One region of the Arthrobacter sp. J156 genome, then DNA from elsewhere that is predicted to be linked to it. Evidence: riboswitches for the same ligand, from Rfam matches in the RefSeq annotation. Region 1 holds a riboswitch; the other holds the start of a gene.

Region 1 (5,284 bases):
CCCCGCGCTGGCGGCCCGGCACGGCCCACGCCTACCACGCCTTGAGTATCGGCGTGTTCATGGAGGAGCTCGCCCGCCGCACGGCCGAGGAACGCCTGCAGGACATCTACGAGCGCCGCGTCCGCGCCCCCTACGGCATCGATTTCCACCTGGGCCTGCCCGAGGAGCTCGAGCCGCGCTACCGCGACGTGCTCAAGCCGGCCCAGCGACCCGATCCGGGATTCATCGACCCCTACGGCCACTTCGGGCTCGCCGTGAACTCGACGTCCGGCTTCGACGGGCCGGACGGCCCCAGCACGGACATCCTCGACCTGCCCAACGTCAAGGCCGTCCGGGCCGCGGGCATCGCGGCGGCCGGCGGCGTCGCGAACGCGCGCGGGCTCGCACGGCTCTACGCCGCCGCGGGCACCGGGATCGACGACGGCACGGGTGCCGTCTCCGAGCCCCTGTTGTCGGAGGGCGTGCGCACCGCGTTCGCCGAGGAACAGGTCTTCGGCCCGGATCGCTCGCACGGGCTCATGGGCGCCTTCGGGATCGTGTTCATGAAGTCCCAGCCGCGCAACGACTTCGGCTCCTGGCAGGCGTTCGGACATGACGGCGCCAACGCCTCGCTCGCGTTCTGCGATCCCGCCTACGGGACCGCCTTCGGCTACGTGCCGGCCCGCGCCGAGGAATCCGGCACGGGTTCCCGCGGCGGCCGGCTCACCGTGGCGTTGCGCCAGGCGCTGCTCGCCGGCTGAGGGCCCGATCCTGGCCGGACCGCCTCGAGCCCCAGGAGGGGCCACCCGTGGGCCGTCGGCGCGGGGTGCCGCGGCCAGCCGTGAGTCGCGAGCGGCGTTCCGGGCCGGCCCGGCGAGGCCCAGGGGACGGCGAGCACCTCGGCAAGGCGTCCGCCGGCCGCCGTGCCACCCGCCGTGCCACTGGCCAGGCCGCCGCGGCGCAGCGCCCCCTGCCCGGCGCGCAGGACCGCGAGGGCCAGTGAACGTGCCGTGCCGAGGTCCTCGGCCAGCACGCTGACCTGCGCGAACGCGTCCGCCCGGTCGCCGGCCTCGGTCGCGATCGCCGCCGTGAAGCCGGGGGTGCCCGCGAGCGGTACGTCGGCCAGCAGCTCCGCTTCCCCCGGCGACGACGAGGCCGTGCGCGGCGCCGTGATCCCGGCCCGCCACGGGCGGCCGTAGAACGGATCGCCATAGCAGGGATCCGCGGTGTCCGGCGGGGCCGGGAACGGCGATCCGGCGCAATACACGTAGCCGCCGCAACAGAGAGCCCAATGCGGCAGCCGCAGGGCCGCCAACACGTCCCCGGCCGCCGCCACGGCCGCGTGCCCCGTCAGGCCCGCCGCTCCGCGCCCGACCGCCTCCCGCGCGGCGTGCAGCTCCGCCCGGTCGCCGGGAACGTGCAGTTCAAGGCCCGGTATGCCGCCGTCCGCCGCGTTCACGCCGCGTTCCCCTCGACCGGCTCCCGCTCCCCGGGGACGCGCGGCGGCGCGCTGCTGAGCAACTGCACCGCGGTGCCGCTGCGCAGGGCACCGGGCTCGACGGGCCGCAGCGGGGACCACTCCGAGGGGGCGCCCACGGCGACGGATGAAGAGGGGCCGGGCCCCGGCGTCGTTCCCGCGGGCTGGAGGGCGGTTCCTCCCAGCCAGCCCGCGGCCACGAGGCCGACGGAGGCGACGGAAGCGAAGACGGCGTGGCGGATCTGCACGGTGGATTCCCTTCGACGGGGGCCGCCCCGGCGGGCCGCCCTCTGTGCCTCCAGCCTCCCGCGGCCGGCTGGGTGTGGACTGTGCGGGGGCGCGTCGTAGGCTGGGGATCGTGGAATACGGCAAGCGCTTCGTGGCACTGGGAGACTCCTTCACCGAGGGCGTCGGCGACGACGACCCGTCGCGCCCCAACGGCGCGCGCGGCTGGGCGGACCGCGTCGCGGAGCAGTTGTGCGCGGCCGACCCCGGCTGGGGCTACGCCAACCTCGCCATCCGCGGCAAGAAGATCCGCCAGGTCGTCGACGAGCAGCTGCCCGCCGCGCTCGAGCTCAAGCCCACCCTCGCGAGCCTGTACGCGGGCGGCAACGACATCCTGCGGCCCAGCGTGGACATCGACGAGCTCATGGAGGGCTACGCCGGCGCCGTCGCCGCGCTGCGTGCCTCCGGCGCCGAGGTGCTCCTGTTCACGGGCTTCGACTCCGCCGGCTCCGCCGTCTTCGGCAAGACCCGCGGCCGGACCGCGATCTACAACGAGTGGGTGCGCGAGATCGCCGAGCGGCACGGCGCCGTGATCGCCGACTACTGGCGCTGGCGTGAGTTCCAGGACTGGCGCTACTGGGCCCGCGACCGGCTCCACATGGGCACGCCCGGGCACACCCTCATGGCCAAGAAGGTCCTCGAGGTGCTCCGCGCCTCCGACGCCATCCGGACCCCGGAGCTGGAGGCCGCGCCCGCCCTCGGCCGGCTCGCGAAGCTCAAGGCGGACGCCGCGTGGGGCCGGGAGCACGTGCTGCCGTGGGTCAAGCGCCGCCTGACCGGGACGTCCTCGGGCGATGCGCTCACGGCCAAGTACCCCGGCTACGTCCGGCTCGCCCCGTAGCACGGCCGGGCCACTTGGATGTGGCGCGCGTCTCGGAATACAATGAACGGGTGCCCGCAGGGGCACGGCCATCGACATGCGGCGGGAGAGACCCGCTCAAGCCATGGGCGGGCGCCGTAGGAGCAATTTCCTCCCCGGGAATCTCTCAGGCCCCCGTACCGCCGCGCAGAGGCCACTCTGGAAAGAAGTCGCGCAGACTCACCGACGGTGCAAGCGGGACCCGGGAGACCGGGAACCGCGGAATCTCTCAGGTCCAATACAGAGTCGGGGAGGGAACCGAAGCTCATTCGGCGTGCGTGCACACCGACCACCACGGGAGTTCCCTTTTATGACAGCGACCACGGCCACCACCTCCACCGCTTCCGCCGCGCCGGTCTTCGCCGACCGCCACATCGGCCTCGCCTCCGACGCCGCCCGGACCATGCTCGAGGCCCTCGGCTACGCGGACCTCGACGAGCTCGTCGACACCGCCGTCCCCGCCGGCATCCGCCAGGACGCCCCGCTCGAGCTCCCCGCCGCCCTGAGCGAGGAGGAGGCCCTCGCCGCCCTCCGCGCCCTCGCCGCGAAGAACACCGTCAAGACCCAGATGATCGGCCAGGGCTTCTACGGCACCAGCACCCCGCCCGTCATCCTCCGCAACGTCCTCGAGGATCCGGCCTGGTACACCGCGTACACCCCCTACCAGCCGGAGATCTCCCAGGGCCGCCTCGAGGCGCTGCTGAACTTCCAGACCATGGTCGGCGACCTGACCGCGCTCCCGATCGCCAACGCCTCCCTGCTCGACGAGGCCTCCGCCGTCGCCGAGGCCGTGCTGCTCATGCGCCGGGCCAACAAGGCCAAGGGCGAGGCGAAGACCGTGCTCGACGCCGACCTGTTCCCGCAGACCATCAACGTCGTCCGCGGCCGCGCCGAGGCGCTCGGCTTCGAGGTCGAGGTCGTCGACCTCGCCGCGGGCCTGCCCGAGGGCGACATCTCAGGGATCGTGCTGCAGCAGCCGGGCGACTCCGGCCGGGTCGTGGACCACGCGGGCATCATCGCCGCCGCCAAGGAGCGCGGCGCCATGGTCACCGTTGCCGCCGACATCCTCTCCCTGACCCTCATCGTCCCCCCGGGCGAGCAGGGCGCCGACATCGCCGTCGGCAACACGCAGCGCTTCGGCGTCCCCCTCTTCTTCGGCGGCCCGCATGCCGCGTACATGGCCGTCCGCGCGGGCCTCGAGCGCTCCCTCCCGGGCCGCCTCGTGGGCGTGTCAAAGGACGACGCCGGTGCCCCCGCCTACCGTCTCGCCCTGCAGACCCGCGAGCAGCACATCCGCCGCGAGAAGGCCACGTCCAACATCTGCACGGCGCAGGCCCTCCTGGCCATCACGGCGTCGATGTACGGCGTCTACCACGGACCCGACGGACTCAAGGCGATCGCGCGCCGCACCCACCTCGCCGCCCGCGCGCTCGGGGACGTCCTCGCCGGCGCCGGGATCGAGCTGGCCGGGACCGAGTACTTCGACACCCTGCGCGCCTCCGTTCCGGGTCGCGCCGCCGCGGTCGTCGCCGCGGCCGAGGAGGCCGGGGTCAATCTGCGCCTCGTCGACGCCGACACCGTGGGCGTCTCGACGGACGAGACGACGACGGCGGCGCACCTCGCCGCCGTGGCCGCGGCCTTCGGCGTGGCCGACGCCGACGCCCGGGTCGCCGAGGCCCAGGCGGCGGCCGGGACGGGACTGCCGTCCGGCGTCGAACGCTCCTCGGAGTTCATGACCCACCCGATCTTCCACTCCGTGCGCTCCGAGACCCAGATGCTGCGCTACCTGCGCCGGCTCTCCGACCGCGACCTGGCGCTCGACCGCACCATGATCCCGCTGGGCTCCTGCACCATGAAGCTCAACGCGACCGCCGAGATGGAGTCCATCTCCTGGCCGGAGTTCGCCTCCATCCACCCCTACGCCCCCGAGCACCAGACAGCCGGCTGGCGCGAGCTGATCGCCGACCTCGAGGCGCGCCTGAGCACCATCACGGGCTACGCGGGCGTCTCCATCCAGCCCAACGCCGGGTCCCAGGGCGAGTACGCGGGCCTGCTCGCGATCCGCCAGTACCACCTCGCCAACGGCGACGACTCCCGCACCATCTGCCTCATCCCGGCTTCCGCGCACGGCACCAACGCGGCCTCCGCCGTCCTCGCCGGGCTCAAGGTCGTCGTCGTCAAGACCGCCTCCGACGGCACGATCGACGCCGCCGACCTCGACGCGAAGATCGACGCCCACCGCGACGCGCTCGCCGCGATCATGATCACCTACCCGTCCACGCACGGCGTCTACGACGCCGACGTGCGCGAGGTCTGCGACAAGGTCCACGCCGCGGGCGGCCAGGTCTACATCGACGGCGCCAACATGAACGCCCTCGTCGGGCTGGCCCGGCCCGGACACTTCGGCGGCGACGTCTCCCACCTGAACCTGCACAAGACCTTCTGCATCCCGCACGGCGGCGGCGGCCCCGGCGTCGGCCCCGTCGCGGTCGCCGAGCACCTCGTGCCGTTCCTCCCCGGCTCCCCGGCCGGCGCCTCCAACGGCAACGACGGCACCCCCGTCACGGCCACGCCGTACGGCTCCGCGGGCGTCCTGCCGATCTCCTGGGCGTACGTCGCCATGATGGGCGGCGAGGGCCTGACCGCCGCCACCAAGAACGCCCTGCTCGCCGCGAACTACATCG
Region 2 (5,284 bases), 680 kb from region 1:
AGGGGCATCTGCCAGCCGCCGAAGTCGGTGAAGGAGGCGCCGGCAATTTTGTGCTGCTCGTACAGCGCGGTGTACTTCTCAGTCATTGTAAATTTCCTTACTGTTCGAATGCTTCAAGCGGTGGGCAGGAGCAGACGAGGTTTCGGTCTCCGGCAGCACCTTCGATGCGTCCGACGGGCGGGAAGTACTTGTCCTGCTGAAGGGAGTGCACGGGGAAGGCGGCCTGCTCTCGGGGGTAGGCACGGTCCCAGTCAGTGGAAACGACGGCAGCGGCCGTGTGCGGGGCGTTGCGCAGTGGGGACTTTTCCACAGGGAAGTCGCTGTTGGCAACCTGGTCGATTTCGGCGCGGATGAGGATCATGGCTTCGATGAAGCGGTCGATCTCGGCGAGGTCCTCTGACTCGGTGGGTTCTACCATGAGTGTGCCGGCCACCGGGAAGGACAGCGTGGGGGCGTGGAAGCCGAAGTCGATTAGACGCTTTGCCACATCTTCTGCCGTGACACCCGTACGCGCCGTCAGCTCGCGGAGGTCAAGGATGCACTCGTGCGCCACCAGTCCGGTTTCGCCGGTGTACAGGACCGGGAAATGCTCGTCGAGCCGGGCGGCAACGTAGTTAGCAGCCAGGAGTGCGGACTTGGTGGCCTCGGTCAGGCCCTGGCCGCCCATGAGCTTTACGTACGCCCAGGAGATCGGCAGGACTCCGGCGGAGCCGAAGCGGGAAGCGGAGATGGCGACGCCGTGGCCGGCTTCGTGGGCTGACTTGTTGGCGTCGCTGGGCATGAACGGTGCCAGGTGCGCTTTGGCAGCGACCGGTCCAACGCCGGGTCCGCCGCCGCCGTGGGGGATGCAGAAGGTCTTGTGCAGGTTCAGGTGGGAGACGTCGCCGCCGAACTTGCCCGGCTGTGCCAGGCCAACGAGGGCGTTGAGGTTCGCGCCGTCGATGTAGACCTGGCCGCCGGCGGCGTGGATGGCGTCGCAAACCTCCCGGACGTCGGCGTCGTACACGCCGTGCGTGGACGGGTAGGTGATCATGATGCAGGACAGGGAGTCTTTGTTGGCCTCGATCTTGGCGTACAGGTCGGCGTGGTCGATGGTGCCGTCGGCGGCGGTGGCTACCACCACCACCTTCATGCCGGCCAGGACTGCGGACGCTGCGTTGGTGCCGTGTGCCGAAGCGGGAATGAGGCAGACGTTGCGCTGCGCCTCGCCGCGGGAGTGGTGGTAGCCGCGGATGGCCAGCAAGCCGGCGAGTTCGCCCTGGGATCCGGCGTTGGGCTGGATGGAGACCTGGTCGTAGCCGGTGATTTCGGCGAGGTCCGCTTCCAGGCCGGCGATGAGTTCGCGCCAGCCTTCGGTCTGGGAGTCCGGTGCGAAGGGGTGGATGGAGGCGAATTCGGGCCAGGAGATGGCTTCCATCTCGGCCGTGGCGTTCAGCTTCATGGTGCAGGAACCCAGCGGGATCATGGTGCGGTCCAGTGCAAGGTCCCGGTCGCTGAGCTTGCGGATGTAACGCAGCAGCTGGGTCTCTGAGCGGTGGGTGTTGAACACCGGGTGCTGCAGGTAGCTGGTGGTGCGCCGCACCGAATCAGGGAGTTCGAAACCGGCAGCGTTCACGACGGGGCCGGCGCCAAAGGCGACGGCCACCGCGGAGAGGATCTCCGGGGTTGTGGTTTCATCAACCGATACGCCAACGGTGTCGGCATCGATGAAGCGCAGGTTGATGCCGCGCGCTTCGGCGGCGGTGATCACCTTGGCGGCGTTGGCCGGTACGCGGACGGTCAGGGTATCGAAGAAGGTCTCGGACACCAGTTCACGGCCGGCTCGCTTCAGGGTAGCGGCGAGGGCGCGGGCGTTGGTGTGGACGTTTTCGGCGATCGCCTTCAGGCCGTCGGGGCCGTGGTACACGGCGTACATCGAAGCCACGACAGCCAGCAACGCCTGGGCCGTGCAGATGTTGGACGTAGCCTTTTCTCTGCGGATGTGCTGCTCCCGCGTCTGAAGCGCCAATCGGTAGGCGGGAACGCCGGCGTTGTCCTTGGAGACGCCGACCAGGCGGCCGGGCATGGAACGCTCCAGGCCTTTTTGGACTGCCATATAAGCAGCATGCGGGCCGCCGAAGAACAAGGGCACGCCGAAACGCTGAGCGGAGCCGACGGCGATGTCCGCACCCTGCTCGCCGGGAGGAGTGATGAGGGTAAGGGCGAGCAGATCGGCGGCGACGGTCACCAGGGCGCCGCGTTCCTTTGCGGCGGCTATCACTGAGCTGTGGTCAAAAACCCGGCCGGAAACGCCAGGCTGCTGGAGTACTACACCGTTGATTGCACCGTCGGGCAATCCCTTGGAGAGGTCCGCGACCTCAACTTCGAAGCCGAGGGCCTCGGCGCGGCCCTTTACGATAGCAATGGTCTGTGGCAGGCAGTCTGCATCCAGCACCGTCTTGCCCTCAAGGGCGTCCTTGGTCTTGTTGGCCCGGCGCATCAGAAGCACAGCTTCAGCGACAGCGGTGGCTTCGTCCAAAAGTGATGCGTTGGCGATGGGCAGGCCCACCAGATCCTGGATCATGGTCTGGAAGTTCAGCAGCGCTTCGAGGCGGCCCTGGGAAATTTCGGGCTGGTACGGGGTGTAGGCGGTGTACCAGGCAGGGCCTTCGAGGATGTTGCGGCGGATCACTGGCGGCGTGAAGGCGCTGTAGTAGCCCTGACCGATCATCTGCACTGCAGTCTTGTTTTTGTTCGCCAGTCGGCGGAGCTCCGCGAGTACCTCCGATTCGCTCAACGCCTCCTTGAGCTGAAGGGGGGTCTCCCGGCGGATCGACTGTGGGACGGCGGAATCAACCAGCCCATCAACGCTGTCGTAACCGACGTATTTGAGCATGGTGTCAACGTCGGAGGAGTTGCGTGTGCCGATGTGCCGGTCAACGAATGCAGGAACGGATGACTGAATGGTCATGAGGAACTCCAAAGATCAGGTGGCTGGAAAGCCACTTTGAGTCGGGTTCCTCCCCGCTCTGTATTGGACCTGAGAGTTTCCGCAGGACCTGCTTTTAGCAGGCGCCGCTTGCACCGTCGGTGAGCCAGAGATTTGGCTGCTTTTCAGAGTTGCCTAACCGCGGCGGTACGTGGGCCTGAGAGATTCCTGGGGAGGAGTTGCTCCTACGGCGCCTGACTGGAACGTACCGGCAGGACTCTCCCGCCGCAGATCATAAGCAGTTTCACATGTAGGTGATACGGGCCACAACGTTAGCGTGCATGGGATCACTTTGCAACCGGCTGAACTCTTTTCAAGAAATTCTTGGATACCGCTGACTAGGCCAAGGGCTGTCTCAAGCGCTCCAGAAAAGAGACCCGATGTGCCAGAGGTCAGTTGAATACCTGGACGATTGCCGGGTTTGCGAGGGAATCGGACGGCGCTGGGGCTGGCGCGCCAGGGGAGCCGAGGAATCCGTTCAGCAGCGAAGCGGTTCCTTCCAAGTGGTCCTGAGTGGCTTTGAAAGCCGTCTCGTGGTCTCCGCGCAGGATAGCGTCAACGATCGCTTGATGCTGCTGGTTGGAGTGCTCCAGGTTGGGCTCCAAAAAGGGAATGCGATCCAATAGATCGCTGACTCGGGCCCGGACATCTGCCACTGCTGCAGCCAGGCTTGGTGAACCCGTTACTTCTGCAATCGCGACGTGGAATCTGGCGTCCTTGGGCCGGTACAGGTCCGAGGGTGCTGCTGCTACCTCGGCCAAAGTGTCCAGTAAATGTCTGCGTTGAGCTGGAGAAAGCCGCGCCCTGGCGGCCAACGATGCAGCCGCCGGCTCCAAAACGCTTCGAAATGTGAGTGCATCCTCGACCTCATCCGGATCTAAGTCCGCGGGCCGCACAGGATCTACGAATCGGCGCTTGGCAACGTAGGTGCCGCCGTAGCGGCCGCGCTGAACCTCCACGTAACCCGCCTTTTGCAACTCCGCCAACGCATCACGCAAGGTGGCCCGTGATACGCCCAGCAACTCAGCAAGCTCACGCTCCGCCGGCAACTTGGCTCCGGCGCTGAACAGTCCCAGCTTGATGTTTTGAAGCAGTCTCTCGATTGTTTCTTCGAAAGCGTTCCCATTTCTGACAGGGCGAAGGAACCGGGCTGGTGTCTCGAACGGGGCGTCTTCCATAGGTCAATCATATTCCGGTATAGAAAAATACCTATGGATGCACCCCAAATGGGCAGTCAAGCGGAGGACATGAAGCGGCTTTAACTAAAAATTACGAGAAGTTGGCCCCGCGGCTTGACGCCCAGCGTGACCTGACCCACACTGTTTGAAGACTTATGGACTGTAAATAGACCATTACCTCTTTTGGAAGAAGGCAAACAGTATGACACCTTCGCATTCGAACAAGCCTGTCAAAGACGACACCGGCTATCTTGAGCACCGCCAATTGAAGCGCGGGGCCGCAGGATGGGTGCTGCTGGCAGGGCTGGGTGTTGCGTACGTTATTTCTGGAGATTTCGCTGGTTGGAACCTGGGTTTGGCCCAAGGCGGCTGGGGCGGACTCCTCATCGCGTTTGTGCTCATTGGCATCATGTACACCTGCATGGTGTTCGGGTTGGCGGAACTTTCATCCACACTGCCGGCCGCTGGTGCCGGTTACGGTTTCGCGCGGAGGGCTCTGGGTCCGCTTGGCGGGTTCGCCACCGGAATGGCGGTGCTGATCGAGTACGCCGTGGCGCCAGCAGCCATCGCAATTTTCATTGGGGGATATATAGAGGCGCTGGGGCTGTTCGGGCTCACGAACTCCTGGCCGGTCTACCTCGCCACCTATGCCGTGTTTATCGGGATCCACCTACGCGGTGTCGGCGAGGCATTGAAGATGATTTTCGCGATCACTGCGGTCGCGGTCGTAGCCCTGGCCGCTGTCGTCATTGGTCTGATCCCGCATTTCAACCCGGCAAATCTTTTTGACATCGTTCCCGACGGTTCGCCGGCCTCGAGCGCTTTCCTTCCCATGGGCATCAGCGGAGTCCTCGCAGCTTTCGTGTACGCCATCTGGTTCTTTCTCGCCGTCGAAGGCGTGCCCCTGGCAGCTGAAGAAACCGCCAATCCCAAAAAAGACATGCCCCGGGGCATCATCGTCGCTGTGCTCATCCTGGTCGTTTTTGGTTCACTGATGCTTATTCTTGTTCCCGGCGCGGCCGGCGCGTCGGCTATGAGCGAATCCGACAACCCCCTGCCGGAAGCACTCCGTCTGGCTTACGGCGGCAACACAGTTCTTGCCGACTTCGTTAACTACGCAGGTCTGGCAGGGCTCGTC

What was found. A riboswitch is a leader RNA that binds a small molecule or an ion and turns the genes downstream of it on or off. The one in region 1 is predicted to bind glycine.
Region 2: another riboswitch for glycine. It lies ahead of gcvP (aminomethyl-transferring glycine dehydrogenase); the one in region 1 lies ahead of gcvP (aminomethyl-transferring glycine dehydrogenase).

The regions. Positions count from the first base shown of each region.
Region 1 is NZ_CM149650.1:2,250,968-2,256,251, reverse strand. Features, by position in the region: gene AC0QR5_RS10300 (serine hydrolase domain-containing protein) at 1-740, shown strand, start outside; gene AC0QR5_RS10295 (hypothetical protein) at 650-1,438, opposite strand; gene AC0QR5_RS10290 (hypothetical protein) at 1,435-1,704, opposite strand; gene AC0QR5_RS10285 (SGNH/GDSL hydrolase family protein) at 1,815-2,582, shown strand; glycine riboswitch at 2,655-2,753, shown strand; gene gcvP (aminomethyl-transferring glycine dehydrogenase) at 2,911-5,284, shown strand, end outside.
Region 2 is NZ_CM149650.1:2,932,150-2,937,433, reverse strand. Features, by position in the region: gene gcvT (glycine cleavage system aminomethyltransferase GcvT) at 1-86, opposite strand, end outside; gene gcvP (aminomethyl-transferring glycine dehydrogenase) at 98-2,950, opposite strand; glycine riboswitch at 3,104-3,203, opposite strand; gene AC0QR5_RS13530 (FadR/GntR family transcriptional regulator) at 3,361-4,146, opposite strand; gene eat (ethanolamine permease) at 4,349-5,284, shown strand, end outside.